Regions from separate parts of the Streptomyces sp. NPDC058662 genome, predicted to be linked through region 1. Evidence: riboswitches for the same ligand, from Rfam matches in the RefSeq annotation. Region 1 holds a riboswitch; the other holds the start of a gene.
What was found. A riboswitch is a leader RNA that binds a small molecule or an ion and turns the genes downstream of it on or off. The one in region 1 is predicted to bind glycine.
Positions count from the first base shown of each region.

Region 2: it holds a riboswitch for glycine, as region 1 does, so the genes downstream of both, gcvT (glycine cleavage system aminomethyltransferase GcvT) here and gcvP (aminomethyl-transferring glycine dehydrogenase) in region 1, are expected to answer to the same signal.

Region 1 covers NZ_JBHXRU010000148.1:774-9,988, reverse strand. Annotated here, with positions in the region: partial or broken gene gcvP (aminomethyl-transferring glycine dehydrogenase) at 1-2,255, opposite strand, end outside; glycine riboswitch at 2,476-2,573, opposite strand; gene ACFWUQ_RS29830 (PRC-barrel domain-containing protein) at 2,686-3,093, shown strand; gene ACFWUQ_RS29825 (DNA polymerase IV) at 3,122-4,540, opposite strand; gene ACFWUQ_RS29820 (MerR family transcriptional regulator) at 4,651-5,289, opposite strand; gene ACFWUQ_RS29815 (bifunctional nuclease family protein) at 5,471-5,944, opposite strand; gene ACFWUQ_RS29810 (MerR family transcriptional regulator) at 6,008-6,790, opposite strand; gene ACFWUQ_RS29805 (FHA domain-containing protein) at 6,835-7,377, opposite strand; gene ACFWUQ_RS29800 (DUF881 domain-containing protein) at 7,861-8,703, opposite strand; gene ACFWUQ_RS29795 (small basic family protein) at 8,709-9,041, opposite strand; gene ACFWUQ_RS29790 (DUF881 domain-containing protein) at 9,038-9,215, opposite strand, start outside.
Region 2 covers NZ_JBHXRU010000066.1:9,912-29,081, reverse strand. Annotated here, with positions in the region: gene glyA (serine hydroxymethyltransferase) at 1-709, opposite strand, end outside; gene gcvH (glycine cleavage system protein GcvH) at 725-1,108, opposite strand; gene gcvT (glycine cleavage system aminomethyltransferase GcvT) at 1,221-2,336, opposite strand; glycine riboswitch at 2,522-2,625, opposite strand; gene ACFWUQ_RS21770 (AAA family ATPase) at 2,854-3,519, shown strand; gene ACFWUQ_RS21765 (enhanced serine sensitivity protein SseB) at 3,569-4,309, shown strand; gene ACFWUQ_RS21760 (enhanced serine sensitivity protein SseB C-terminal domain-containing protein) at 4,407-5,147, shown strand; gene ACFWUQ_RS21755 (ABC transporter permease) at 5,567-6,562, shown strand; gene ACFWUQ_RS21750 (ABC transporter substrate-binding protein) at 6,637-8,415, shown strand; gene ACFWUQ_RS21745 (ABC transporter permease) at 8,562-9,560, shown strand; gene ACFWUQ_RS21740 (ABC transporter ATP-binding protein) at 9,557-10,669, shown strand; gene ACFWUQ_RS21735 (ABC transporter ATP-binding protein) at 10,711-11,790, shown strand; gene ACFWUQ_RS21730 (trimeric intracellular cation channel family protein) at 11,923-12,579, shown strand; gene ACFWUQ_RS21725 (thioesterase family protein) at 12,674-13,531, shown strand; gene ACFWUQ_RS21720 (cysteine desulfurase family protein) at 13,626-14,789, shown strand; gene ACFWUQ_RS21715 (N-acetylmuramoyl-L-alanine amidase) at 14,782-15,471, opposite strand; gene mnmA (tRNA 2-thiouridine(34) synthase MnmA) at 15,541-16,671, shown strand; gene ACFWUQ_RS21705 (NADP-dependent oxidoreductase) at 16,722-17,645, opposite strand; gene ACFWUQ_RS21700 (GlxA family transcriptional regulator) at 17,750-18,724, shown strand; gene ACFWUQ_RS21695 (SDR family oxidoreductase) at 18,821-19,170, shown strand, end outside.

The DNA of each region.
Region 1 (9,215 bases):
GGGCCGACGCCCGTCTCCGGGCCGGCGGTCGGCTGGAGCGGGTGGTTGGGCAGGTACGGGGCCAGGTGGGCCCGGACACCGACCGGGCCCACGCCGGGGCCGCCTCCGCCGTGCGGGATGCAGAAGGTCTTGTGCAGGTTCAGGTGCGAGACGTCGCCGCCGAAGTGACCCGGCTTCGCGAGGCCCACCAGGGCGTTCAGGTTGGCGCCGTCGACATAGACCTGGCCGCCGGCGTCGTGCACCTGGGCGCAGATGTCGGCGACGTGCTCCTCGAAGACGCCGTGCGTGGACGGGTAGGTGATCATGAGCACGGCGAGCTCGTCGCGGTACTGCTCGATCTTGGCGCGCAGGTCCCCGGCGTCCACCTCGCCGTCGTCGGCGGTCTTGACGACGACGACCTTCATGCCGGCCATCACGGCGCTGGCGGCGTTGGTGCCGTGCGCGGAGGACGGGATGAGGCAGACGGTGCGCTGCTCGTCGCCGTTGGCCCGGTGGTAGGCGCGGACGGCGAGCAGACCGGCGAGCTCGCCCTGGGAGCCGGCGTTGGGCTGGATGGAGACCTTGTCGTAGCCGGTCACCTCGCAGAGACGTTCCTCCAGCTCGGTGATGAGCGTGAGGTACCCCTGCGCCTGGTCCACCGGCGCGAACGGGTGCAGCTGGCCGAACTCGGGCCAGGTCACCGGCTCCATCTCGGTGGTCGCGTTGAGCTTCATGGTGCAGGAGCCCAGCGGGATCATGCCGCGGTCCAGCGCGTAGTCCTTGTCCGACAGCTTGCGCAGGTAGCGCAGCATCGCGGTCTCGGAACGGTGCTGGTGGAAGACCGGGTGGGTCAGGTAGTCGTCCGAGCGCAGGAGCGCCTCGGGCAGGGCGTCGGCGGTGGCCTCGTCCAGTGCCTCGATGTCCGCGGAGACGCCGAAGGCGGCCCAGACGGCGTCGATGTCGGCGCGCAGGGTGGTCTCGTCGCAGGCGGCGGAGACGTGGTCGGCGTCGACGCGGAACAGGTTGACCCCGTTCTCGCGGGCGGCGGCGGCGACCTCGGCCGCGCGGCCCGGCACCCGGGCGGTGACCGTGTCGAAGTAGGCGCCGTGCACGACCTCGACCCCGCCGGCCGTCAGGCCCGCGGCGAGCAGGGCGGCGTAGCGGTGGGTGCGGCGGGCGATCGTCCGCAGGCCGTCCGGGCCGTGGTAGACGGCGTACATCGCGGCCATGACGGCCAGCAGGACCTGCGCGGTGCAGATGTTGCTGGTGGCCTTCTCGCGGCGGATGTGCTGCTCGCGGGTCTGCAGGGCCAGGCGGTACGCCTTGTTGCCGTCCGCGTCCACCGAGACGCCGACGAGACGGCCGGGGAGGGAGCGGGCGTGCTTGGCCTGGACGGCCATGTAGCCGGCGTGCGGGCCGCCGAAGCCCATCGGGACACCGAAGCGCTGCGTGGTGCCGACGGCGATGTCCGCGCCCAGTTCGCCCGGGGAGGTCAGCAGGGTCAGCGCGAGCAGGTCGGCCGAGACCGTGACGATCGCGCCGAGGGCGTGGGCCTCGTCGATGAGCGGCTTGATGTCGCGGACGGCGCCGGAGGCGCCCGGGTACTGGAGGAGCACGCCGAAGACGCCGCGCTCGGCGATCTCGGCCGGGATGCCCTGCGAGAGGTCCGCGACGACGACCTCCACGCCCGTGGGCTCGGCGCGGGTCTCGATCACGGCGACGGTCTGCGGCAGTGCGTCGGCGTCGATCAGGAAGACGCCGTCCTTGACCTTGCCCACGCGGCGGGCCAGCGACATGGCCTCCGCGGCGGCCGTGCCCTCGTCGAGCAGCGAGGCGCCGGAGGTGGGCAGCCCGGTCAGGTCGGCGACGACGGTCTGGAAGTTGAGGAGCGCCTCCAGGCGGCCCTGCGAGATCTCCGGCTGGTACGGCGTGTACGCCGTGTACCAGGCCGGGTTCTCCATGACGTTGCGGAGGATCACCGGCGGCGTGAAGGTGCCGTAGTAACCGAGACCGATCATCGAGGAGAGGACCTGGTTGCGGTCGGCGAGGGACCGCAGCTCGGCCAGCACCTCGGCCTCGGTACGGGCCTCGGGCAGGTCGAGGGCCTCGGCGGTCTTGATCACATCCGGGACCGCGGCGGCGGTGAGCTCGTCCAGGGAGCCGTAGCCCACCTGGGCGAGCATCTTCGCCTGCGCCTCGGCATCCGGGCCGATGTGGCGCTGCTCGAAGGGAATGCCTCGCTCCAGCTGGGAGAGCGGAATGCGGTTGGCGGTCATGTACGGAGGCCTCCTGGTCGTATGACCTGCGAGGGGCACCACGGCGCGGGCACCCGGACGGCCTCCCCCTCTGTCATCTCAACCTGAGAGTTTCACCGGACCGCACAGGGCTGCCCCGGCCGATGCCGGGTAAGCGCCACTGAACAGGTCCGGCTTTCACCGTCGGTGAGGAGAGGCACCGGCACACGCTCCCGACACCGCCCCTGCTTTCCAGAGTGGCCTCGTCCGTGCGGTACGTATGCCTGAGAGATTCCGGGGAGGATTTGCTCCTTCGGCGCCTCCGTCACGTTCTTCGGAGGACTCTCCCGCACAGGGTCGACAGCCACCACCCAGCCTACCAGCGAGGTTCCGGGCGCTCCCCGAGTGGCCTGGTTGCACAATATGCACTTCTGTTGTCATTACGCAGGAGTTGCGACCATATGGAGGGACCGTGCAGACCGACATCGATCCGCGCAGCCTGATCGGCCGCAAGGCGTTCGACCGCAATGGCACCAAGATCGGAACAATTGACGAGGTCTACCTCGACGATGCCACCGGCGTCCCGGAGTGGGCAGCCGTCCGGACGGGCCTGTTCAGCCGGGACGCCTTCGTCCCGCTGGAGCCGAGCGAGCTGGTGGGCGAGGCCCTGCGGGTGCCCTTCGACCGCTCCTTGATCAAGGACGCCCCCGACTTCGGCGTCGGCCGCCACCTCTCCCCGGAGCAGGAGCTGCAGCTCTACCACCACTACGGGCTGGACGTGACCCTGCCCTCCGCGTTCCACCAGTCCCCCGCGGCCTCCCCCGCCGACCGCGACTTCGGCCGCCTCGCCGGCGACGAGGGCGCCGCGAACGGAGCCTGACCGCCACCGGGCCGATCCGCGTCCCGGGTCAGGCCGGACCCGCGTCCCCCACCAGCGGCAGCGGATCGGACGGCTCCAGCGCGGGGTCGTCCACCCGGAAGGTCCGCACCCGGCCGGGCGCCGATCCGGGCTGCTCGAACCGCACCGTCACCCGCCCCACCCCGCTGCCCTGCACCCATCCGGGCCCGTGCTCCGCATGCCGTACGTCGGTGCCCGCGAGCCACCTGCGCTCCGCGGCCGGCTCCGGCGCCCCCTCCCCGGCGGGCGGCGCGGTGACCGTGACCGCCTCCTGAGCCCCACCGCCACCGGCCCCCTCGGAGGGCCCCGCCTCCGCCCCGCCGGGATCCGGCACGTCCGGCGCATCCGGCACGGCGGCGGACGCCTGGGCGAACAGGTCCTCCTGCGTGTAGTCCGCCAGCCCCGTCACCCCCACCCCCAGCAGCCGCACGCCGCCCGTGGTGTCCACTCCCTCCAGCAGCCGCGCCGCGGCCTCCCGCACCACGGCGGGATCGTCCGTGGGCCCGCGCAGCGTCTCGGAGCGCGTGAGCGTGGAGAAGTCGTACCGGCGCACCTTGAGCACGATGGTGCGCCCGGAGTGCCCGGACTCCCGCAACCGCCGTACGCACCGGTCCGCGAGCCGCTGCACCTCGGTACGGATGCGCACGCGGTCGTGCAGGTCCACGTCGAAGGTGTCCTCGACCGACACCGACTTCGTGTCCCGTTCCGCGACCACCGGCCGGTCGTCCAGCCCCAGCGCCATGCGGTACAGACCGACGCCGTGCGAGCGCCCGACCATCCGCACCAGCTCGTCCTCGCCCGCCTCCACCAGCTCCCCCACCGTGGTGATCCCGGCCCGGCGCAAGTGCTCCCCGGTGGCCGGCCCGACGCCGGGCAGGGTGCGCACGGTCATCGGCGCGAGCAGCTCCCGCTCCGTCCCCGGCTGGATCAGCAGCAGGCCGTCCGGCTTGGCCTCCTCGGAGGCCACCTTGGCCAGCATCTTCGACCCCGCCAGGCCGACCGATGCGCTGAGCCCGGTGGCCGCCCGGATGTCCGCCCGCAGCCGCTCCCCCGTCGCCCGGGCGCCGGCCGAGTCGAAGGCCCTCCCGCCGGCCTCCAGGTCCACGAAGGCCTCGTCCAGGCTGAGCGGCTCCACCAGCGGCGACAGCACCCGCAACCGGGCCATCACGAGGTCGCTGACCGCCCGGTACAGGCTGAAGCGCGGAACCAGGTAGGCCCCGTTCGGGCAGAGCCGGCGGGCCTGCGCCGTCGGCATCGCCGAGTGCACACCGAACCGCCGGGCCTCGTACGAGGCGGTGGCCACGACCCCGCGCGGCCCCAGACCTCCGACGATGACGGCCTTGCCGCGCAGGCTCGGCTTCGACGCCTGCTCGACGGAGGCGTAGAAGGCGTCCATGTCCAGGTGCAGGATGGTCGGCGCGGCTCTCACAGCCCCGATGCTCCCCTACGGCACTGACAGTGGTGATCGGCGTCGGCCCGCCCGGGGCCACGGGCGCGCCCCTCGGCCCGCCCGCTCGCCGCGGCCGGTCCGGGCGGTGGTCAGACCGCCCGGTTGCGGCGGGCCGCCAGTTCGTCCGTCGGGTTGTGGCCGACCACGGTCGCCCCGGTGTCCACCCGCTCCCCGTGCAGCTGCGACAGGGCCTTCTCCACATCGCGCCAGACCACCCCGACGGCGATCCCGAAGACGCCCTGCCCGCCCTGGAGCAGGCTCACGACCTGGTCGGGCGACGTGCACTCGTACACGGTGGCGCCGTCGCTCATCAGGGTCATCCGGTCAAGGTCGGCGAATCCGCGGTCGCGCAGGTGCTGCACGGTCGTGCGGATGTTCTGCAGCGCCACCCCGGTGTCCAGGAAACGCTTGACGATCTTGAGGACGACGACGTCGCGGAAGCTGTACAGCCGCTGCGTCCCCGATCCGTACGCGGCGCGCACGCTGGGCTCCACCAGCCCGGTCCGCGCCCAGTAGTCCAGCTGCCGGTACGTGATGCCGGCCGCGGCGCACGCGGTCGGACCGCGGTAGCCGACCTGCTCGGGCGCCGGGTCGCCGTCCACCGGTCCGACCGGCGTCGACTCCGGCTGACGGCGCGCGGAGCCCACCGCCCCGCCGTGCAGCGGGAACGGTCCACCGTCACTCCGTGCCGGGGTGCCCCCGGTCGTACCGTCGCCCGTGATCCTCACGCCGACCCTCCGTCCTTGACCTGCCCACCTCGAAGGTAGGCAGTCACCCGGGGTGCGTCAACGATCGCCACACTCGGCACGCCGAGTGATAATCACCCTGAGAGTGGTTTCCCGTATCCCTTGACGGGGAAAGGCTACTCGAATGGGGTGACAGATCCCCGTGGACAGCGCGGTGGGCGCGTCACTGCGGCCCGGTGCCGAAGTCCTCGGGAGAGATCTGGTCGAGGAACTCGCGGAATTTCTCCACCTCGTCCTCCTGCTCGTCCGGAATGGCGATTCCGGCGTCGTCGAGCACGCCGTCACTGCCGTAGATCGGCGTCCCCGTGCGCAGGGCCAGCGCTATGGCGTCGGAGGGCCGCGCGCTCACCTCGACCCCGCTGGCGAAGACGAGCTCCGCATAGAAGACACCCTCCCGCAGATCCGTGATCCGTACCTCGGAGAGCTCCTCGCCGACCGCCTCCAGCACGTCCTTGAACAGGTCGTGCGTCAGCGGTCGCGCCGGAGCCATGCCCTGCTGCGCGAAGGCGATGGCGGTAGCCTCCCCTGGACCGATCCAGATGGGGAGGTACCGATCGCCTCCCACTTCACGCAGGAGCACGATCGGTTGGTTGGAGGGCATTTCCACCCGGACACCCACAACGTCGAGCTCATTCACACAGCAACCCTAGGACCTGCCCGGCCGGTTTGGGTAGTCGGGGCTCCACTGCGACCAGCGCGGTCAATGCGATCGCACCGCGAGAGCCGTCTGCACCAAGGCCTCGTGCAGCCGCACGGACAGTCCCGAGAGCTCCCTGGTGGTCGCCTCCGCGTGCGCCCGGGTCTGCGGGTTGCGGTGGCGCCGCAGCGGTGCCACGACCTGCTCGATCAGCCCCGCCTCACGGTCCGCCGCGGCCTTCATCGCACGCAGGTGCCGCGGCTCCAGCCCGAACCGCCCCAGATCGGCCACCAGCCGGGCCACCGTGACGGCCTCGGCGTCGAAACCGCCCCCGGGCAGCTCGGCGAGCAGCCCGTACGACTCCCACTCGACCAGCTGGACCTCGTCCACGCCCGCCGCGGCGATCAACTCGGCCCGGCCGACCCGCGCCACCGTGGGCCGCTCGCGGCCGACCTCGCCGTAGACGGCCTCGGGGCCGTCCGGGTCCCCCGCGCCGCCGGCGTCCCGGTGCGCCGAGGGCGCCGGGATACGGATCTGCTCGCCGCGGGCCAGCGCGTCGAGCTGCTCCCGGATCACCCTCAGGGGCAGGTAGTGGTCGCGCTGCAACCGCAGGATGCGGGCGAGCCGGTCCACGTCGTCGGTACTGAACTTGCGGTACCCGGACGGTGTGCGTCGGGGCTCGACGAGCCCTTCGGCCTCCAGGAAGCGAATCTTGGAGATGGTGACGTCGGGGAACTCGTCACGCAGCGTGGTGAGCACCGTTCCGATGCTCACCAGCCGCCCGCCCGGACCGCTGGTCCCGGCGGCGCCGCTCTTCGGGGCACCGCCGGTGGGGATACGCAGCATGGGACCTTCCTTGGGGATACCCCCGGACGGAGCCCGGAGGACGGTCAGACGCCCCGCAGGCTCGCGTAGAAGACCACCCGGTACTTGCCGATCTGCACCTCGTCGCCGTTGTTCAGGGCGACGGAGTCGATCGGCTCCCGGTTCACGTACGTGCCGTTCAGACTGCCCACGTCACTGACGGTGAACCCACCGTCCTGGCTCCTGCGGAATTCGACATGGCGCCGGGAGACGGTGACGTCGTCCAGGAAGATGTCGCTCTGCGGATGCCGGCCCGCCGTGGTCAGTTCGCCGTCCAGCAGGAAGCGGCTGCCCGAGTTGGGGCCGCGCCGCACGATGAGCAGGGCGGAACCGGGCGGTAGCGCTTCCACCGCGGCCTGGGCCTCGGGGGACAGCGAGGACGACACGTGCTGCTGTCCGGACACCTCGGCCTCGTAGGCCTCCAGGCCCGAGATCGAGATGGTGGACGTGGTCTCCGAGGCGCGCTCCGGCGTCAGACCCGCCCGCAGCGGCGCCCCGCAGTTGGAGCAGAACCGGCTCGCCGCACCGCTGCGGTGTCCGCACCTGCTGCAAACCTGCTCGGCCGACATGGACGGCTCCTCGCGCCGCGGCTGCCCCGCGGAAGCACTGGTGGCATACGGGTCGGGATCAAACCCTCCACCCGCACGTGAGGTTGATGCTTCACCGAAACCTATGCGTCCGGTACCGGCAGGGTCAACAGCCGACGCGCCGTGAGCGCCCGAATTGTCGCCTGCCCCGGACACCTCGTCACGGAAGAGCGGACGGTCGCCCTGCCCCTCCGCGTCACCGTGCCCGGCGCGATGGCGCGCCGGACCGCTCTCCTCGCGGTTCTTCTTGCCGAACAGCTTCTCAAACAACTTCACGGGCGATTCCCCTTGACCGAAACAGACCCGCCCGTGGGGCAGGACGAACTCCGAATGCACAACCTGCCGACCCGGACATACTCACAACGTCCGTAACCACCAGACAGTTTCCACCACGCACCGCGACTTCGGTGCGCCGACCCCCCGCAGGCCTCCGCCCGCGTGAACCGGCCCGCTCCTCACTCCGCTTCACGACGATGACGACCGAGCGTAGTCAGGCTGCTTCGCTGCCCGCAAGGCATCCACAACGATCTTCGCCGACCGTGTGACGGCGACAGCGGCCTGCTCCTTCTCCAGGGTCTGCACGACGCCTCCGGGAATGTTGAGCGCCGGCTCCAGATCCTGGGGCTTGCCGATGACCTTGAACTCGTAGGGCTGTGTGATCTTCTTACCGTCGATCCCGACCCCGCCGTCCTCGTCCGAGAAGTACGAGCCCGCCACCACGCGCACGCCGTTGATCTGGATCGCCTCGGCCCCGGCCGCTCTCAGCTCCTGGAGCGTGTCCAGCAGCTGGTCCGACTGCACCTGGCCCGTGGGGTCGCTGATCCTGAGCGTGATGCCCGGCCCCTCAGCTGCCACCGTACCCGCCAGGATGCCGAGTTGGCGCTCCTTCTCCACCGTCTGCTTGCGGGCCTCCTCGGCCTGGTTGGAGCTGCTCTCCAGCTCCCTGCGCTGGTCCTCCAGCCGCTGCTTCTCGTCCTCCAGGCGCTGGGTACGCCCGTCCAGCTCGTCGAGGATCCGTACGAGGTCCTCCTGGCGGGCCCCGCGCAGCGCGCTGGAGTCGCTGGTGGACCGCACCTGGATCGCCAACCCCAGACCGAGGACGAACAGCAGCAGCGCGACGATCAGTTGCGCCCGGCTGGCCCTCGGCGGCCACAGCCCGGCGGCGAGGCGCCGGCGGCCCGTCTCCTCGGGCTCCTGCGGCTGCGCGGGCCGTACCGGCCGTGCCGGCGGCTCACCGTGCTGCGGGCTTCCCGCAGGCGGCACACCCGCGCCGCCGGGCTCCTCGGGCGGGTTCTCGTTCGTACTCATCGGCCTCACGCCCGGAACACGTGCCGACGGATGGCCGCGGCATTGGAGAAGATCCGGATGCCGAGGACCACGACCACGCCCGTGGACAGCTGCGAGCCGACGCCCAACTTGTCGCCGAGGAAGACGATCAGCGCGGCCACCACCACGTTCGACAGGAACGACACGACGAAGACCTTGTCGTCGAAGATGCCGTCGAGCATCGCGCGCAACCCTCCGAACACCGCGTCCAGCGCCGCCACCACGGCGATCGGCAGATAAGGCTCCACCACGGCCGGCACCTCGGGCCGGACCAGAAGTCCGGCCACCACTCCGGCCACGAGGCCCAGTACCGCGATCACGATGCACCCTTCTGCTGCTCTGCTGCTGTAGCCGTACGTACGGTCAGGCTCGACGCGGCCGGAAGGCGCACCTCGTCCATCGCGGACAGGGTGGAGCGGATCCCGTAGTTCTCCTGCAGCACGTGCAGGTACTGGCCGTCGGCCGAGTCCTGGAACGCCGGGCCGAGCCGCTTC
Region 2 (19,170 bases), on a different contig from region 1:
CGCCGCGCGGACCGCCGAGGGTCTTGTGCGTGGTGGTCGTCACGACGTGGGCGTGCGGCACCGGGTTCGGGTGCAGACCCGCGGCGACCAGGCCGGCGAAGTGCGCCATGTCGACCATCAGGTACGCGCCGACCTCGTCCGCGATGCGGCGGAAGGCGGCGAAGTCCAGCTGGCGCGGGTAGGCGGACCAGCCCGCGACGATCAGCTGCGGCTTGGACTCCTTGGCGAGGCGCTCGACCTCGGCCATGTCGACCTGTCCGGTCTCGTCGACGTGGTACGGGACCACGTTGTAGAGCTTGCCGGAGAAGTTGATCTTCATGCCGTGGGTCAGGTGACCGCCGTGGGCCAGGTTCAGGCCCATGATCGTGTCGCCCGGCTTGATCAGCGCGAACATCGCGGCGGCGTTGGCCTGCGCACCCGAGTGCGGCTGCACGTTCGCCGCCTCGGCGCCGAACAGCGCCTTGATGCGGTCGATCGCGATCTGCTCGACGACGTCGATGTGCTCGCAGCCGCCGTAGTAGCGGCGGCCCGGGTAGCCCTCGGCGTACTTGTTGGTCAGGACGGAGCCCTGGGCCTCCATGACGGCGACCGGAGCGAAGTTCTCCGAGGCGATCATTTCCAGGGTCGACTGCTGGCGCACGAGCTCGGCGTCGACGGCGGCGGCGACGTCCGGGTCGAGCTCGTGGAGAGGGGTGTTCAGCACAGACATCAAGATCCCCTGAGGTCAGTTGTCGGAGTGGGTGAGCGCGGCGTACTCCTCGGCGGAGAGCAGGTCGGCCGGCTCCTCCGAGACGCGCACCTTGAACAGCCAGCCGCCCTCGAACGGGGCCGTGTTCACGAGCGCCGGGTCGTCCACGACGTCCTGGTTGAACTCGGTGACCTCGCCGGAGACGGGGGAGTACAGGTCGCTGACCGACTTGGTCGACTCCAGCTCGCCGCAGGACTCGCCCGCGGTCACCGTGTCGCCGACCGCCGGAAGCTGGGCGTAGACGACGTCACCGAGCGCGGTGGCCGCGAACTCGGTGATGCCGATCGTCGAGACGCCGTTCTCGGCGTCCGACAGCCACTCGTGCTCCTTGCTGTAACGCAGCTGCTGGGGGTTGCTCATGGCCTGATTCTCCTGGATGCGGGGGAGTGGATACGAACAGCGGTCTCGGGTACTGAGACGCAGCCGTACGGGTTCCCGTACGGCCGCGGGTGCGGCACAGCCGTGTGCGGAGCTACTTCTGCCGCTTGTAGAACGGCAGGGCCACGACCTCGTACGCCTCATGCGTACCGCGAATGTCGACGCCGACGCCGGAGGTTCCGGGCGCGGCGTGCGCCGCGTCCACGTACGCCATCGCGATCGGCCTGCCCAGCGTCGGGGACGGGGCGCCGGAGGTGACCTCGCCGATGACCTGGCCGTCCGCGACGACCGGGAAACCGGCGCGCGGGACGCGGCGGCCCTCGGCGACCAGGCCGACCAGCTTGCGCGGCGCCTTGGTGGCGGCGCGCTCGGCGGCGTCCTCCAGCGCGGCGCGGCCGACGAAGTCGCCCTCCTTCTCGAACTTCACGACCCGCCCCAGCCCCGCGTCGAAGGGGGTGAGCTCCGTGCTCAGCTCGTGCCCGTACAGCGGCATGCCCGCCTCCAGGCGCAGCGTGTCGCGGCAGGACAGCCCGGCCGGTACCAGGCCGACGCCCTCGCCCGCCCGGGTCAGGGCCTGCCACAGCTCCACGGCGTGCTCGGGGGCGACGAACAGCTCGAAGCCGTCCTCGCCGGTGTAGCCGGTCCGCGCGATCAGCGCGGGCACCCCGGCCACCGTGCCCGGCAGGCCGGCGTAGTACTTGAGGCCGTCCAGGTCGGCGTCGGTGAGCGAGGCGAGGATGCCGGGGGACTCCGGGCCCTGCACCGCGAGCAGCGCGTACGCGTCGCGGTCGTCGCGGACCTCGGTGTCGAAGCCGGCGGCCCGCTCGGTCAGGGCGTCGAGGACGACCTGGGCGTTGGAGGCGTTGGCGACGACCATGTACTCCGTCTCGCCCAGGCGGTAGACGATCAGGTCGTCGAGGATGCCGCCGTCGGCCCGGCAGATGTGCGTGTAGCGGGCGCGGCCGACGCCGACGGTGGAGATGTTCCCGACCAGCGCGTAGTCCAGGGCCTTCACGGCCTCCGGGCCGGTCAGCGTGATCTCGCCCATGTGGGAGAGGTCGAAGAGGCCGGCCTTCGTGCGCACGGCGTTGTGCTCGTCGCGCTCGCTGCCGTACCGCAGCGGCATGTCCCAGCCCGCGAAGTCGGTCATGGTCGCACCGAGGGAGCGGTGCAGCGCATCGAGGGCGGTCAGACGGGGGGCAGTGCTCATGGGTGTGGCTCCCGGGTCCCAGGGCATCGACAGGACATGACGAGGACGTTCCTCCCCATCTGTCATCGGAACCTGAGAGGTTCACCGCGAGTTCCGTCGGTCGTTCGGGACGGGAATCGCGACTTGCACCTTGGGTGGAGCGCGCCTCACGCGGAGTGGGGACGCGTCTCGCTTTTCAGATCTGCCTCATCCACGCGGTACGGGGCCTGAGAGATTCAAGGGAGGGTCTTGCTCCTTCGGCGCCCGCGCACGGCCTTGCGGCGTGCCGGGACTCTCCCGCGCGGATTCAAGCGGCCGGTATGCAGTTGGTCCAGATGGCGCACATCATTGCACGCCACCGCGGTGATCGGGCGTGCGGGTCCGAAAGACGGCGCGGACCCGCGGCGGCCGGAGCGCAGCCGGTTCCGGAAGGGTCCGGAACCGGCCCTGCGAGATGACCGTCTCTTTACACTCAGTGGGCAAGGGTCCTTGGCGACCCGATTCGGGGGAGGCGAACACTGTGCGGAGATTCGGAGTGGTGACGACGACGGGAACCGTGGACGCGGTGCCCGCGCAGCGCGGACCGCGCGTGCGCGGGGGACGCGAGGGCGCGGCCGGTGCGGGCGCGGGCCTCGTGCGCGACCTGCGCGGACCGAAGGCGCGCGGCCCGCACCGGCTCCGCTTCGACGCGGGCGACATCGTGGTGGTGTCCGGCCTGCCCGGCGGCGGGAAGAGCACGCTGATCCAGCGGGCGGCCGCCGCGGACGGCGCCGTCGACTCGCAGGACACCCGCGAGCGCTGGGAGCGCCGGATGCCCTCGGCACTGCCCTACGCGGTGTACCGCCCGCTCGTGCGGGTCGCGCACTACCGGGGGCTGTGGCGGCTGCTGCGCTCGGGCGCCTCCGTCGTCGTCCACGACTGCGGTACGCAGAGCTGGGTGCGGGGACTGCTCGCGGTCGCCGCGCGCCGCCGCGGCCGCTCCCTGCACCTGCTGCTCCTCGACACCAGCCCCGAGGAGGCCCTCTCGGGGCAGCGGGCGCGCGGCCGGAGCGTGTCGGCGTACGCCTTCGCCCGGCACCGCGGCGCGGTGGGCCGGCTGCTGCGCGAGGCGGAGGCGGGCCGGCCGCCGGCGGGCTGCGCCTCGGCGGTGCTCCTGGACCGGGCCTCGGCGGCCGCCGTGACCGGCATCGACTTCCCCGCGTAGCCTTCGGCTCGACAGGCGGGCGGGACGGGACCACACGGAGGCAGGGCACATGCAGGGCAGCGGCTGGCCGGGGAACGAGCTGGAGCAGGTGCTGGGGGCGGCGCTGGGGCAGCGGGACGCCGGCGCGCGGATCCTGGAAGTACTCGGGCGCAGCCCGGTATGGGTGCCGCTGCCCGCCGGGGGCGGCCCCGAGCCGGGCCCGGCCGGTCTCACCCTGCCCACGATGGACATCGGCGGGCTGGCCTACGTCCCGGTCTACAGCTCCGAGGCCCAGTTCCTCGCCTGTGTCGGACCGGGCATGGACTTCACCGTGGCCCCCGCCGTCGAATTCGCGCGCGGCCTGCCCCCGCAGCTGGGCATCGCGGTGAACCCGGAGGGGGCGGTCGGCGTGCCGCTGCCCCCGCCCGCCGTGGCGGAGCTGTGCCGGACGGGCCGGTCGCCGCTCGACGGACCGGCCGCCGGCGGCCGGGTCCGGCTGTACGAGCCCGACTGGCAGGAGGACCCGGTGGACTTCCTGGCGGCCGCCGCCGAGGAGTTCCGGGCCACGGGCGCCGTCGCCGCCGCGCACCGCTGCCTGGCCAGCGTCGAGGGCGGGGCCCCGGAACTGTTCATCGGTGTCCGACTGGTGGGATGGGAGGCCGAGGCGGGAAACGCCCCGATGGAGGCCCTCGGACGGGCCCTGGCACGCGTACCGGCGCCCTGGCCCGTGCAGTTGATCCTCCTGGACGCGGCGCAGGACCCGGTCACGGACTGGATTCGTGAGCGCGTACGCCCCTTCTACCTGCCGTAGGGCCGCATAAGCTGGTGACATCTCCCGGCCTCGCGTGTGACCGCGCCGGAAACGGGAGGCACGCGTGGAGCGACGGGCGGACGAAGAGGGGTACCGGGTGAGTGCGTCAGGCACGGCCGCGGCCGGGCAGGTCGAGCACATGCTGCGCCAGGTGACTCCGGGGCGCTACGAGAGCTACGAGTCGCTCCTGGGCGCCCTCGCCGAGGGGCGGCTGTGGATGCTGCTCTGGCAGGGGCAGCCGGGATCGCCGGACGCGCAGTACGGCGGCATGGAGGTCGAGGGCCTCGGGTACGCGCCCTGCGTGACCTCCCCGCAGGAGCTGGCGGCCAGCGGCTGGAACCGGGGGTACGAGGTGGTCACGGGCCGGGACATCGCCCGCGCTCTCTACCCGGACCGCTGGGGCCTGTGGCTGAACCCGCACGCCCAGGGCGGCGGCCTCGGCCTCCCCTGGGCCGACCTGCGGCGCATCGCGACCGGCCTCGACCGGATGCCGGCCGGACCGCTGCGGCTGTCCGAGCCCGCCATCGAGCTCCCGCAGTTCTACGGGCTGCTGACCCAGCACGCGCACCGCACCCCGGCCGTCCGGTCGCTGCGGCGCGCGTGGGTGCAGCCGGCGCTGGGATCGCCGTACCTCGCGGTGGGGCTCGACCTGTACGACGCCTCCGCGCCCGCGCTGGAATCGGTGCGGGAGATGATGCGCCAGTCCGTCGGCGCGGTCCCCGAGGGCGTACCCGTGTGCACGGTCGCGCTGGCGGACGAGCACGACCCCGTGGCCATGTGGCTGCGCGCGCGGACCCGGCCGTTCTACGACCGCGAGGGCCAGGCGCCCTCGTACTGAGCAGGTCCGCATACCGAGACATCCGTCTCGAAGGCCGCACCGGACACCACCGGTGCGGCCTTCGTCATATCCGCCGAATCCGCCCAAGAAGCACGCCCGAAAGGGCAGTTGGCCCTGATGCCCGATTCCGCACCGAACGGGCGGTCTCTCACCGCTGAACAGGGCGCGCGGTTCGGATAACGGAAGGTGTAGGCGCAGATCACGGTTGCGCATCACATCCCCGGCAGGTCTGGCGGCCGGTTCGGACGCCGTTGAAGACTCCCCCCACCGAAGGCCGGTCAATCCCGTAAGCACCTGCTCTTCACGTGCACTTCAGGCGCATTCCGTGCCTTCGCACCATCAGTGACGCCGATAGAACGAAGCCGCCACAGCGGCGGGCATGGGCCGGCAACCGTCGGCCGAGAGGGGTCCCCACCACGATGACGGCACCACTGCACGAAACCGACGCGGCAGATCCCGCGGCCGTGGCCGCCCCCGAAGTCCCGCAGAAGGCGATCGAGGGCCGCTCGCCGTGGCAGATCGCCTGGCTGCGGCTCAAGCGTGACAAGGTCGCCCTGGCCGGCGGCGTCATCGTGATCCTGCTGATCCTCGTCGCGCTGTTCGCGCCGCTGATCGTCAAGGCCTTCGGCCACCCGCCGGAGGAGCTGCACGAGGACATGCTGGACCCGCTCCTCGGCCTGCCGGCCGGCGACTGGGGCGGTATCAGCGGCGAGTTCCTGCTCGGGGTCGAGCCGGTCAACGGCCGCGACGTCTTCAGCCGGATCGTCTACGGCGCCCGCATCTCCCTGCTGGTGGCCTTCCTGTCCGCCTTCGTGGCCGTGTCGATGGGCACCTTCTTCGGCATCATCGCCGGCTACTTCGGAGGCTGGGTCGACGCGGCCATCAGCCGCGTCATGGACCTGCTGCTCGCCTTCCCGCAGCTGCTGTTCATCATCGCGCTGATCTCCGTCATCCCGGGCGAGCTGTGGGGCTTCGAGGGGTCCGGCCTGCGGATCGCCGTACTGGTGCTGGTCATCGGCTTCTTCGGCTGGCCCTACATCGGCCGCATCGTGCGCGGACAGACCCTGTCGCTGCGCGAGCGCGAGTACGTCGAGGCCGCGCGCAGCCTGGGAGCCGGCCGGCTGTACATCCTCTTCCGCGAACTGCTTCCCAACCTGGTGGCGCCCATCACCGTCTACTCGACGCTGATGATCCCCACCAACGTGCTGACCGAGGCCGCCCTGAGCTTCCTCGGCGTCGGCGTCAAGCCGCCCACGCCGTCGTGGGGAGAGACCCTCTCCACGGCCGTGCGGACGTACGAGGACGATCCTCTCTTCATGATCTTCCCCGGCGTAGCGATCTTCATCACCGTGCTGGCCTTCAACCTCTTCGGCGACGGCGTCCGCGACGCCCTCGACCCGAAGGGCTCCCGCTAGTACAACCGCAGGTCCCCATCAATCGGCTTCGGGCCGGAAGTACACCGGAACTACAACGGAGGGTTGCGAGCATCGTGACTACCCATCGCACGTCGAAGCGCAGGCTTGCCGCTGGCACGGCCGTCGTGCTCGCCGCCATGCTGACCGCGACCGCCTGTGGCGGCAAGGAGAACACCGAGGACAAGCCGGCCGCCGCCGGCGGGGGCTTCAACTCCGGCATAGGCAAGGTCTCCAACCCTTCCGACAAGAAGGGCGGCGAGCTCAAGTTCGTCGGTACCCAGGAAGCCGACTCGTGGGACCCGCAGCGCGGCTACTACGGCTTCATGTGGGACTTCTCCCGCTACTACGCCCGCCAGCTGATCAGCTTCAAGGCCGCCCCGGGCGCGGAGAGCACCGAGCTCGTCCCCGACCTCGCCACGGCCAAGGCCGAGATCAGTGACGGCGGCAAGACGTACAAGTACACCCTCAAGGACAACGTGACCTGGGAGGACGGCACCCCCGTCACCGCCCAGGACGTCAAGTACGGCATCGAGCGCACCTGGGCCCAGGACGTCATCTCCGGCGGCCCGGTCTACCTGATGCAGGTGCTCGACCCGAAGACCGAGTACCCGGGCCCGTACAAGGACCCCAGCCCGGACAAGCTCGGCCTCAAGGCGATCGAGACCCCGGACGCGAAGACCATCATCTTCAAGCTCCCGCAGCCCAACGGCGACTTCGAGCAGATGCTCGCCATGCCGGCCGCCAGCCCGGTGAAGCAGGAGAAGGACACGGCCGCGAAGTACGGCCTCAAGCCCTTCTCCAACGGTCCGTACAAGATCGACTCGTACGAGCCCAACAAGAGCATGAAGCTCTCGCGCAACGAGAACTACAAGCCCGAGTCGGACACCATCCGCAAGGCGCTCCCGGACACCATCTCGGTCACGTTCATGGCGAACGCGGACGACATGGACAAGCGCCTGATGAACGGCGAGTTCGACCTGGACATCAACGCGACCGGCATCGGCCAGGCGGCCCGCTCCACCGCGCTGAAGGACCACAAGAACAATCTCGACAACGGCCAGACCGGCTTCATCCGCTACGCGGTCTTCCCGCAGACGGTCGCCCCGTTCGACAACATCGACTGCCGCAAGGCCGTCATCTACGCGGCCGACAAGAAGTCCCTGCAGACCGCCCGCGGCGGCCCGCAGGCCGGCGGCGACATCGCCCCCAACATGCTCCCGCTGGGCATCAAGGGCTCCGACGCCTCCTACGACCCGTACGGCGTGCTGAAGGACGACGGCAAGGCCAACATCGCCAAGGCCAAGGAGCACCTGGCCGCCTGCGGCAAGCCCGAGGGCTTCAAGACCACCATCGCGGTCCGCAACAACAAGCCGGTCGAGATCGCCACCGCCGTCTCCCTGCAGAACGCGCTGAAGCAGGTCGGCATCGAGGCCCAGGTCGACCAGTTCGACGGTGCCCAGACCTCCGGCATCATCGGCTCGCCCAAGGTCGTCAAGGACAAGGGCTACGGCATCATCATCATGGGCTGGGGCGCCGACTTCCCGACCGGGCAGGGCTTCTCCCAGCCGCTGGTCGACGGCCGCTTCATCCTGCAGAGCGGCAACAACAACTTCTCCGAGCTGAACGACCCGGCGATCAACAAGCTCTTCGACGACGCCATCGCCGAGACCGACCCGGCCAAGGCCGGCGACATCTACAAGGCGATGAACCAGAAGGTCTCCGAGGCCGCTGTCTACCTCCCCTTCGTCTACGACAAGACGATCACCTGGCGCAGCAGCCGTCTGACGAACGCCTACACCTCCGACGCCTACAACGGCCGGTACGACTACGCCTCCCTCGGCGTCGTCAAGTAGTCATCCGTCAGACCAGGTTGTCCCGTCCAGTATCCAGTGTTCCAGTGCCACACCCGCTAGGCACGAAGGGCAGGTGATGGCCGCGGTGCGGCTTGGGGGCGCTCTCCAGAAGAGGGCGCCCCCGGGCCGCAGCCAGGCCGAGCGCAGTGCTTGCATATCTCATCCGACGGATCTTCGCCGTCATCGTCATGCTGTTGGTCATCTCGCTGGTGACCTTCGGAATCTTCTTCCTCTTCCCGAAGATGATCGGGACGGATCCGGCGCTCTACTTCGTCGGTAAGCAGTCCGACCCCGCCGCCATCGAGGGCATCCGGCAGAAGATGGGTCTCGACGACCCGATCCTCGTCCAGTTCGGCAAGTTCGTCGTCGGGCTGGTGGCGGGTCGCACGTACGCCAACGGCTCCGACGTCACGCAATGCGCCGCGCCCTGCTTCGGATACTCCTTCAAGACCGAGCAGGAGGTGTGGCCGCTGCTGCTCGACTGGTTCCCGGTCACCCTCTCGCTCGCCGCCGGCGCCGTCGTGCTCTGGGTGATCGGCGGTGTCGCCACCGGCGTCATCTCCGCCCTCAAGCGCGGCACCGTCCTGGACCGCTCGGCGATGGGCGTGGCCCTCGCCGGCGTCTCCCTCCCCATCTACTTCACCGGCATGCTCTTCATCGCCTTCTTCTCCGACCAGCTCGGCTGGTTCGGGCGGCCGGAGCAGACCTTCGCCGACGATCCCGCCAAGTGGTTCAACGGCATGGTCCTGCCGTGGGTCTCGCTCGCGTTCCTCTACGCGGCGATGTACGCCCGGCTCACCCGCGCGACCATGCTCGAAGTGCTCAACGAGGACTACATCCGCACCGCCCGCGCCAAGGGGCTGACGGAACCCGTCGTCATCGGCAAGCACGCGATGCGCTCCACGATGACGCCGATCCTGACCGTCCTGGGGCTGGACCTCGGTGCCCTGATGGGCGGCGCCGTCCTGACCGAGTCCACGTTCTCGCTGCACGGCCTCGGATACAACGCGGTCCGTGCGATCAGCGACCACGACCTGCCGGTCATCCTGGGCATCACCTTGATCTCCGCCTTCTTCGTGGTCGCCGCGAACCTCGTCGTCGACCTCATGTACGCGGTGATCGACCCCCGAGTGAGGCTGTCATGACCGACCTGACGAAGACCGCAGCCCTCAACGAGCCGGTCGGCGCCACCACGCCCTCCACCGCCTTCCTGGAGGTCCGCGACCTCAAGGTGCACTTCCCGACCGAGGACGGCCTGGTCAAGTCCGTCGACGGGCTCTCCTTCACGCTGGAGAAGGGCAAGACCCTCGGGATCGTCGGCGAGTCGGGCTCCGGGAAGTCGGTCACCTCGCTGGGCATCATGGGCCTGCACCGCGTCGGCCAGTACGGCCGCCAGCGCGCCCGCATCTCCGGCGAGATCTGGCTCAACGGCAGGGAGCTGCTCTCCGCCGAGGAGGACGAGGTGCGCAAGCTGCGCGGCCGGGAGATCGCGATGATCTTCCAGGACCCGCTGTCCGCGATGCACCCCTACTTCACCGTCGGAAAGCAGATCGCCGAGGCGTACCGGGTCCACCACAAGGTCGACAAGAAGGCCGCCCGCAAGCGTGCCGTGGACCTCCTCGACCGGGTCGGCATCCCCGAGCCGCACAAGCGGGTCGACAGCTACCCGCACGAGTTCTCGGGCGGTATGCGCCAGCGCGCGATGATCGCGATGGCCCTGGTCAACAACCCGGAGCTGCTCATCGCGGACGAGCCGACCACCGCCCTGGACGTCACCGTCCAGGCGCAGATCCTCGACCTGATCAGGGATCTGCAGAAGGAGTTCGGCTCCGCCGTCATCATGATCACGCACGACCTCGGCGTGGTCGCCGAGATGGCCGACGAACTCCTCGTGATGTACGGCGGCCGGTGCGTGGAGCGGGGCACCGCCGAGAAGGTCTTCTACGAACCCCGGCACCCCTACACCTGGGGCCTGCTGGGCTCGATGCCGCGCATCGACCGGGACCAGACCGAGCGCCTCATCCCGGTCAAGGGCTCGCCGCCCAGCCTGATCAACATCCCGAGCGGCTGCGCCTTCAACCCGCGCTGCCCCTACGCCGACGTACCCAAGGGCAACGTGACCCGCACCGTCCGGCCCGAACTCACGGCGCCGGACGAGCCGGGCCAGGACGGCGCCCGCCACTGGTCCGCCTGCCACATGTCGCAGGAGGAGCGGACCCGGATCTGGACCGAAGAGATTGCGCCGAAGCTGTGACCGAGACGCCTGAGACGCCTGGCGCGTCCGACACGCCCGTCATCCCCAAGCAGCAGGACGCGCAGGCTTCCGAGCCCGACCTGCTCCTCAAGGTCACCGGACTGACCAAGCACTTCCCGATCACCAAAGGACTGCTGCGACGCCAGGCCGGCGCGGTCAAGGCCGTCGACGGCATCGACTTCGACGTCCGGCGCGGCGAGACCCTCGGCATCGTGGGCGAGTCCGGCTGCGGCAAGTCGACGATGGGGCGGCTCATCACGCGCCTGCTCGAACCGACCGGCGGCACCGTCGAGTTCGAGGGCAAGGACATCACCCACCTGGGAGTGTCGGGCATGCGCCCGCTGCGCCGCGATGTGCAGATGATCTTCCAGGACCCGTACGGCTCGCTGAACCCGCGCCACACGGTGGGCACCATCGTGAGCGCCCCCTTCAAGCTCCAGAAGGTCACCCCGGAGGGCGGCCTCAAGGCGGAGGTGCAGCGACTGCTGTCGCTGGTGGGACTCAACCCCGAGCACTACAACCGCTACCCGCACGAGTTCTCGGGCGGCCAGCGCCAGCGCATCGGCATCGCGCGGGCCCTCGCGCTGAAGCCGAAGCTGGTGGTCGCGGACGAGCCCGTCTCGGCCCTGGACGTGTCCATCCAGGCCCAGGTGGTCAACCTGCTGGACGACCTCCAGCAGGAGCTCGGCCTCACCTACGTGATCATCGCCCACGACCTGTCGGTCATCCGGCACGTCTCGGACCGGATCGCGGTCATGTACCTCGGCAAGATCGTCGAGCTCGCCGACCGCAAGTCGCTGTACGAGGCGCCGATGCACCCGTACACCACGGCGCTGATGTCGGCCGTGCCCGTGCCGGACCCGCGGCGGCGCGGGGCGAAGAGCGGCCGCATCCTGCTCAAGGGCGATGTGCCGTCGCCCATCTCCCCGCCGAGCGGCTGCCGCTTCCACACGCGGTGCTGGAAGGCCACGCAGGTCTGCACCACGCAGGAGCCGCCGCTGGTGGCCCTCAAGACGGGCCACCAGGTGGCCTGTCACCACCCGGAGAACGCCCCCGACCAGATGCCGGGCGACACGCCCCTGCCGGGTGCGGCCGACGCGGTGGCCACGGTTTCGGAGTAGCGGCCGAAAAAACCGGCGGGGCCGGACGCCGCAACCCGGCCCCTCCCGCCCCGCCGGTGTCACACCGCGGCCTGCCGCCCCCTGCCCTGGGCCCCGGCGTTCGGCGGGTGCGCCGCAGGCGACAATGGCGCAGTGCTCCACGATCTCTTCCCGCCCGGGATCCAGCATGCCCTGGACCTCGCCGGCATCTTCGTCTTCGCCACCGCGGGCGCCCTGCTCGCCGTCCGCAAGAACTTCGACGTCTTCGGCATCGCCGTCCTCGCCCTGGTCACCGCCCTCGGGGGCGGCCTCTTCCGCGACCTCGTCATCGGGGCCACCCCGGCGGCCGCCTTCGGCGAGCTGAGCTTCTTCGTCACCCCGCTGGTCGCCGCCGCCCTCGTCTTCTTCCTGCACCCCGAGGTCCAGCGGATCAACCGCGCGATCAACGTCTTCGACGCGGCCGGCCTCGCCCTGTTCTGTGTGACCGGCACGACCAAGGCGTACGAGTTCGGCCTGGGGCTCACCGCCTCCGCCGCCCTGGGCCTGGCCACCGCGGTCGGCGGCGGCGTCCTGCGCGACGTGCTGGTCAACGAAGTGCCCTCGCTGCTGCGCGACCGCGAGATGTACGCCGTCCCCGCCGTGGTCGGCGCCGCGATGGTGGCCCTGTCGATCCGCTTCGACGTCCTCAACGCCTTCACCACGGGCCTGGCGATCGTCACCACGTTCGTCCTGCGGCTGCTCGCGATGCGCTACCACTGGCGGGCGCCGCTGGCCTGGAACCGCCGCTCCGCGGTGGCCGAGGAGCCCTAGGGGCCAACGTGCGGGCCCCCTGCGCGAGGTGATGCACGAGGGGACGAGCGCGGAAAGCTACCGCTTAGTAGCATCTCGGTGTACCGTCGTTTTCATGTCACACGCAGCTGCCCAGGCATCCATCGGCGACAGCGAGTTCGACCGCGACACCACGATCACCGCCCGCGCGGGTGAGCCCGAGGTGTACGACGCGGAACTCTCCGCCGGCTGGACGATCATCGCCGCCGTCAACGGCGGATACCTGCTCGCCCTGGTCGGCCGGGCCCTGTCGGCGGCCCTGCCGCACCCGGACCCCTTCACCGTGTCCGCGCACTACCTGACTTCCTCCGTGCCCGGCCCCGCCGTGATCCGCACCCAGGTCGTCCGCGTCGGCCGCACCCTCTCCACCGGCCAGGCCTCGCTGTTCCAGTACGACGAGAGCGGGGCCGAGATCGAGCGCATCCGCGTCCTCGCCTCCTACGGGGACCTCTCTACGCTCTCCGACGAGGTGCGGACGGCGGCCCGGCCGCCGGTCATGCCCGCCTACGAGGACTGCCTCGGCCCCGAGGCCGGCCCGGCCCCCATCCCCGGCAGCTCCGCGATCGTGGACCGGCTGCGGCTGCGGCTGGACCCGGCCACGGCGGGCTGGGCCCTCGGCGCCCCCTCGGGCAAGGGCGAGATGCGGGCCTGGTTCGAGCTCGCCGACGGCCGCGACGCCGATCCGCTCTCCCTGCTGCTCGCGGTGGACGCGCTGCCGCCGACCGCCTTCGACCTGGGCCTGATGGGCTGGACACCGACGGTGGAGCTCACCACCCACATCCGCCGCCGCCCCGCTCCGGGCCCGCTCCGGGTGGCCATCGCCACGCGCAACCTGGCCGGCGGCTTCCTGGAGGAGGACGCCGAGGTCTGGGACTCGGCGGACCACCTGGTCGCCCAGTCGCGCCAGCTCGCCCGCGCCCCCCGCCGAGCCTGACGCGGCGGATCGGCGGGGTCCCGCGCGGGCTCCGGACCGCCCCGGGGCACCGCCGGGGACCGGCCGCCCGCCGGGTCCGTAGAATCGCAGGATCATGGCCTACCTCGACCACGCCGCCACCACTCCGATGCTGCCGGAGGCCGCCGCGGCGATGACCGCGCAGTTCGCCGCCACGGGGAACGCCTCCTCCCTGCACGCCGCCGGCCGCCGGGCCCGCCGTACCGTCGAGGAGGCCCGCGAGGCCCTCGCCGAGGCGATCGGCGCCCGCCCGAGCGAGGTGGTCTTCACCGCGGGCGGCACGGAGGCCGACAACCTCGCCGTCAAGGGCCTCTACTGGGCCCGCCGCGACGCGGACCCCGCCCGGACCCGGATCCTCGCCAGCCCCGTCGAGCACCACGCCGTGCTCGACGCCGTCCACTGGCTCGCCGAGCACGAGGGCGCGCGGGTCGAGTACCTGCCCGTGGACCGCTACGGGCGCGTGCACGCCGACGCCTTCCGCGAGGCGGTGGAGCGCGACCCGGACGACGTGGCGCTGGCCACCGTGATGTGGGCCAACAACGAGATCGGCACCGTCATGCCGATCGCCGAACTGGCGGCGACCGCCCGCGAACACGGGATCCCGCTGCACTCCGACGCCGTCCAGGCCTTCGGGCAGCTCGACGTCCGCTTCGGCGACAGCGCCCTGGCCGCGATGACCGTCAGCGGTCACAAGATCGGCGGCCCGTACGGCATCGGCGCCCTGCTCCTGGGCCGCGACCAGAGCCCCGTACCCGTCCTGCACGGCGGCGGCCAGGAGCGGCACGTGCGCTCCGGCACGCTCGACGTCCCGGCCGTCGCCGCCTTCGCGGTGGCCGCCGTCCTCGCCGCCGAGCGGCGCGAGCGCTTCGCCACCGAGATCGGCGGCCTTCGGGACGAGCTGGTGGCCGCCGTCCGGGCGGCCGTGCCGGACGCCGTCCTCGGCGGCGACCCCGACGACCGGCTCCCGGCCAACGCCCACTTCAGCTTCCCCGGCTGCGAGGGGGACTCCCTGCTGCTCCTGCTCGACGCCCAGGGCATCGAGTGCTCCACCGGCTCCGCCTGCACGGCGGGCGTGGCGCAGCCGAGCCACGTCCTGCTGGCCGCCGGCACCGATCCGCGGCTGGCCCGGGGCACTCTGCGCTTCTCCCTCGGCCACACCTCCACCGCGGACGACGTCGCGGCGCTCGCCGCGGCCATCGGACCGGCGGTCGAACGCGCCCGCACCGCGGGCCTCAGCTGACGCCGGGGCCGGCCCTGAGTGCGTCCTGGACGAGGCCGACGTAGCGGTCCCAGTCCCAGTGGCGGCCGGGGTCGGTGTGGTCGGCGCCCGGTACCTCGGAGTGCCCGACGATGTGCGTACGGTCCGCCGGTATCTCGTACCGGCGGCAGATGTCGGCGGCCAGCCGGGCCGAGGACGCGTACATGGCGTCCGTGAAGTCCTTCGGGCGGTCGACGAAGCCGACGTGCTCGATGCCGACGCTGCGCTCGTTCATCGAGCGGTTGCCCGCGTGGAAGGCGACATCGAGCTCGCGGACCATCTGCTCGATGTGGCCGTCCTGACGCACTATGTAGTGCGCCGACGCCTTGTGCCACGGATTCTTGAAGGCGTCCACGGACGAGGCGAAGCCGCCCTGGGTGACATGCACCACGATCCGGTCCACCCGGTAGTCGTCGGGCCGGTCCGCCAGCCGCCAGTTCGCCGGCGAGGCCGCGGTCCAGCTCGCCGCCGCGTGGTCGAGCTCGCCCTCCTTGCGCGGTTTGGCCACTCCCGGCAGCAGCCACCAGGCCCGCGCGATCTCCTCCCGGCCCGCGACAGCCGCCGCCGCGGCCACGCCGAGCCCGCCCAACAGCACGGCCCGGCGACCGGGCGCGCGGCGCCTCCCGGTCTTCCCGTCCGTACCCCTGCCACCTTCGCGAACCATGTGATCCACCCCCCTGAACCCGATAACGCGCTGTGACCCCGCACGGTTCCCCGTACCCTGGACGGTGCTATGACTGAGAACCTGCCGCGCACCCGCCCCCTTCGCGTCCTGGCCGCCATGTCCGGCGGCGTGGACTCCGCCGTCGCCGCCGCCCGCGCGGTCGAAGCCGGGCACGACGTGACCGGCGTCCACCTCGCGCTCTCCGCGAACCCGCAGTCCTTCCGGACCGGGGCCCGCGGCTGCTGCACCATCGAGGACTCCCGCGACGCCCGCCGCGCCGCCGACGTCATCGGCATCCCCTTCTACGTCTGGGACCTGGCCGAGCGGTTCCGCGAGGACGTCGTCGAGGACTTCATCTCCGAGTACGAGGCCGGGCGGACCCCGAACCCCTGCCTCCGCTGCAACGAGAAGATCAAGTTCGCGGCGCTGCTCGACAAGGCCCTGGCGCTCGGCTTCGACGCCGTCTGCACGGGCCACTACGCCACCGTCGTACAGCGCGAGGACGGCTCGCGCGAACTGCACCGCGCCTGCGACATGGCCAAGGACCAGTCGTACGTCCTCGGGGTCCTCGACGAGAAGCAGCTGGCCCACGCCCTCTTCCCGCTCGGTGACACCCTCACCACCAAGGACGAGATCCGGGCCGAGGCGGAGCGGCGCGGGCTGGCGGTGGCGCAGAAGCCCGACAGCCACGACATCTGCTTCATCGCCGACGGCGACACCCAGGGCTTCCTCGCGAACCGCCTCGGCAAGGCCGAGGGCGACATCGTCGACGAGAGCGGCGAGAAGGTCGGCACCCACGAGGGCGCCTTCGGCTTCACGATCGGCCAGCGCAAGGGCCTGCGGATCGGCCACCCCGCGGCCGACGGCAAGCCGCGCTACGTCCTCGACATCTCCCCGGTGAACAACACCGTCACCGTGGGCCCGGCGGAGGCCCTCGACGTCACCGCCCTGACGGCGATCCGCCCCCGCTGGTGCGGATCCGCGGCCGCCGCCCCGGGTACGTACACCGCGCAGCTGCGCGCCCACGGCGGCGAGACCGAGGTCTTCGCCGAACTCGTGGACGGCGAGCTGCGGGTCTCCTTCACCGAGCCGGTCCGGGGCGTTGCCCCCGGCCAGGCGATCGTGCTCTACGACGGCACGCGCGTGGTCGGCTCGGCCACCATCGCGACGACGACGCGGGCGGCGGCGACGACCGTCTGACCGCCCCCCGAGCCGCCGCCCGAGCCCCGGGCGCGGCCGGGCCCGGCCGTTCAGGCGACCGTCAGCACGATCTTGCCGGTGGTGCGGCCCCGCTCGCCGATCTCGTGGGCCCGCGCGGCCTGCTCCAGCGGCAGCACCGTGTCGATCAGCGGCCTCAGCAGGCCCTCGTCCGCGAGGGCGGCGACGGCCTCCAGGCCCTTGAGGTCCGGCTCCACCAGGAGCCAGACGGCCCGCACGTCCCCGGCGTCGGCCGGGACCCCGTCCGGGCCCGGCAGGGTGATCAGGTGGCCGCCGGGCTTGAGCACCTTCAGCGACCGCCGGCCGTGGTCCCCGCCCATCGCGTCGATCACCACGTCCACCCGGGAGACCGCGTCCTCGAAGTCCGTGGTGCGGTAGTCGACGACCTCGTCGGCGCCGAGTCCGCGCAGCAGGTCGTGCTTGGCCGCGCTCGCGGTCCCGATCACGTACGCGCCGCGCGCCTTGGCGATCTGCACCGCCAGGTGGCCCACCCCGCCGGCCGCCGCGTGCACGAGCACCCGCTGTCCGGCCTGCACCCCCGCCGTGTCGACCAGGGCCTGCCAGGCCGTCAGGGCCGCCAGCGGCAGCGCCGCCGCCTGCACGTGGTCCAGTGAGGCCGGCTTGCGGGCGAAGTGCCGTGCGGGAGCGGTGACGTACTCGGCGTACGCGCCGGCCTGCTGCGGGAAGCGGGGCATCCCGTACACCTCGTCCCCGGCCCGGTACAGGGTCACGCCCGGGCCGACCGCCTCGACGGTGCCCGAGACGTCCCAGCCGACCGCGGGGACCGGGCCCCAGGGGATCAGGGCGCCGCTCTCCCGGGTCTTCCAGTCGACGGGGTTCACCCCGGCCGCGTGGACCCGTACCAGGATCTCGCCCATGCCCGGCTCCGGACGCTCGGCCTCGGTCTCGACGAGAACCTCGGGTCCGCCCCACTGACTGACGACGACGGCGCGCATGTACTGCTCCTCTACGTGGTTCCGATGCTGCTGTGACACCAGCTTCGGGCGCGCGGCGCAGGCGCGCTATTGGCCGGACGGCCACCATGTGTCAGGATCTGGCCATGCACAGGATCGCCGTACTCGCCCTCGAAGGCGTCCCCCCGTTCGAGCTCGGGATCCCCTCGCGGGTCTTCGGGAACGCCCTGGACGAGGCAGGGAACGCGCTCTACGAGGTGACCGTCTGCACCGCCGACGGCCGGCCCGTGGCCAGCGACGCGGGCTTCACCGTCGGCGTGTCCGCGGGCCCCGAGGCCCTCGCCGCCGCCGACACCGTGATCGTCACCCCCACCCACGCCATGGACGAGCTCGCGGAGGGCGCGCCCCTGCCGCGGGCACTGGCCGACGCCCTCGCCGCGATCAGGCCCGGCACCCGGCTCGTCTCCATCTGCACCGGCTCCTACGTGCTCGCCGCCGCAGGCCTGCTCGACGGCCGGCCCGCCACCACGCACTGGCTGCACGCGCCCGCCTTCCAGCGGGGCTTCCCCCTGGTCCGCCTCGACGAGGAGGTCCTCTTCGTCGACGACGGCGACATCCTCACCTCCGCCGGCGTGGCCGCCGGCGTCGACCTGTGCCTGTACCTGGTGCGCCAGGACCACGGCACGGCCGTCGCCAACCGCGCCGCACGGCTGTGCGTCGTACCGCCCTGGCGCGACGGAGGGCAGGCCCAGTACATCGACCGGCCCGTGCCCGAGCCGACCGTCGCCACCACCACCGCCACCCGCGCCTGGGCCCTGGAACGCCTCGGCGAGCCGCTCTCCCTGGCCGAGCTGGCCGCCCACGCCCGGATGAGCCTGCGGACCTTCACCCGCCGCTTCCGCGACGAGGTCGGGATGACCCCCGTCCAGTGGCTCACCGCGCAACGCCTGGAACTCGCCCGGCACTTGCTGGAATCCACCGACCTGCCCGTCGACCTCGTCGCCCACCGGGCCGGCTTCGGCTCCGGCAACTCCCTGCGCCAGCACATGCGGACGTCCCTGGGCACGTCCCCGATCGCCTACCGCCGCACCTTCCAGCCGCAGGCCGCGTCCGCCGCATGACCGCCGGGACGGGGGCCGCCCCGGCGACGCCCTGACAGCGCCGGCCCCGCGCCCCGCGGCGCCGGCGGGGCCCGGCGGGGTGCGAGCATGGACACCATGGCTACTCACCTGATCACCGGCGCCGGTTCCGGCATCGGGGCCGCCGTCGCGGCCCGCCTGCACGCCCGCGGCGACGAGCTCGTCCTGCTCGCCCGCGACGCCGCCCGCGCCAAGCAGCTCGTCGAGCGCTTCCCCGGGTCCCGGACGCTGGTCGGCGACCTCGGCGACCCCGACCGGCTCTCGTGGGCCTTCTCCAAGCAGGCCGTCCCCGAGCGCATCGACTCCCTCCTGCACATCGCCGGGATCGTCGACCTCGGGCCGGTCGGCGACCTGCGCCCCAAGACCTGGCACCAGCAGCTCAACGTGAACCTGGTCGCGCCCGCCGAAGTCACCCGGCTGCTGCTGCC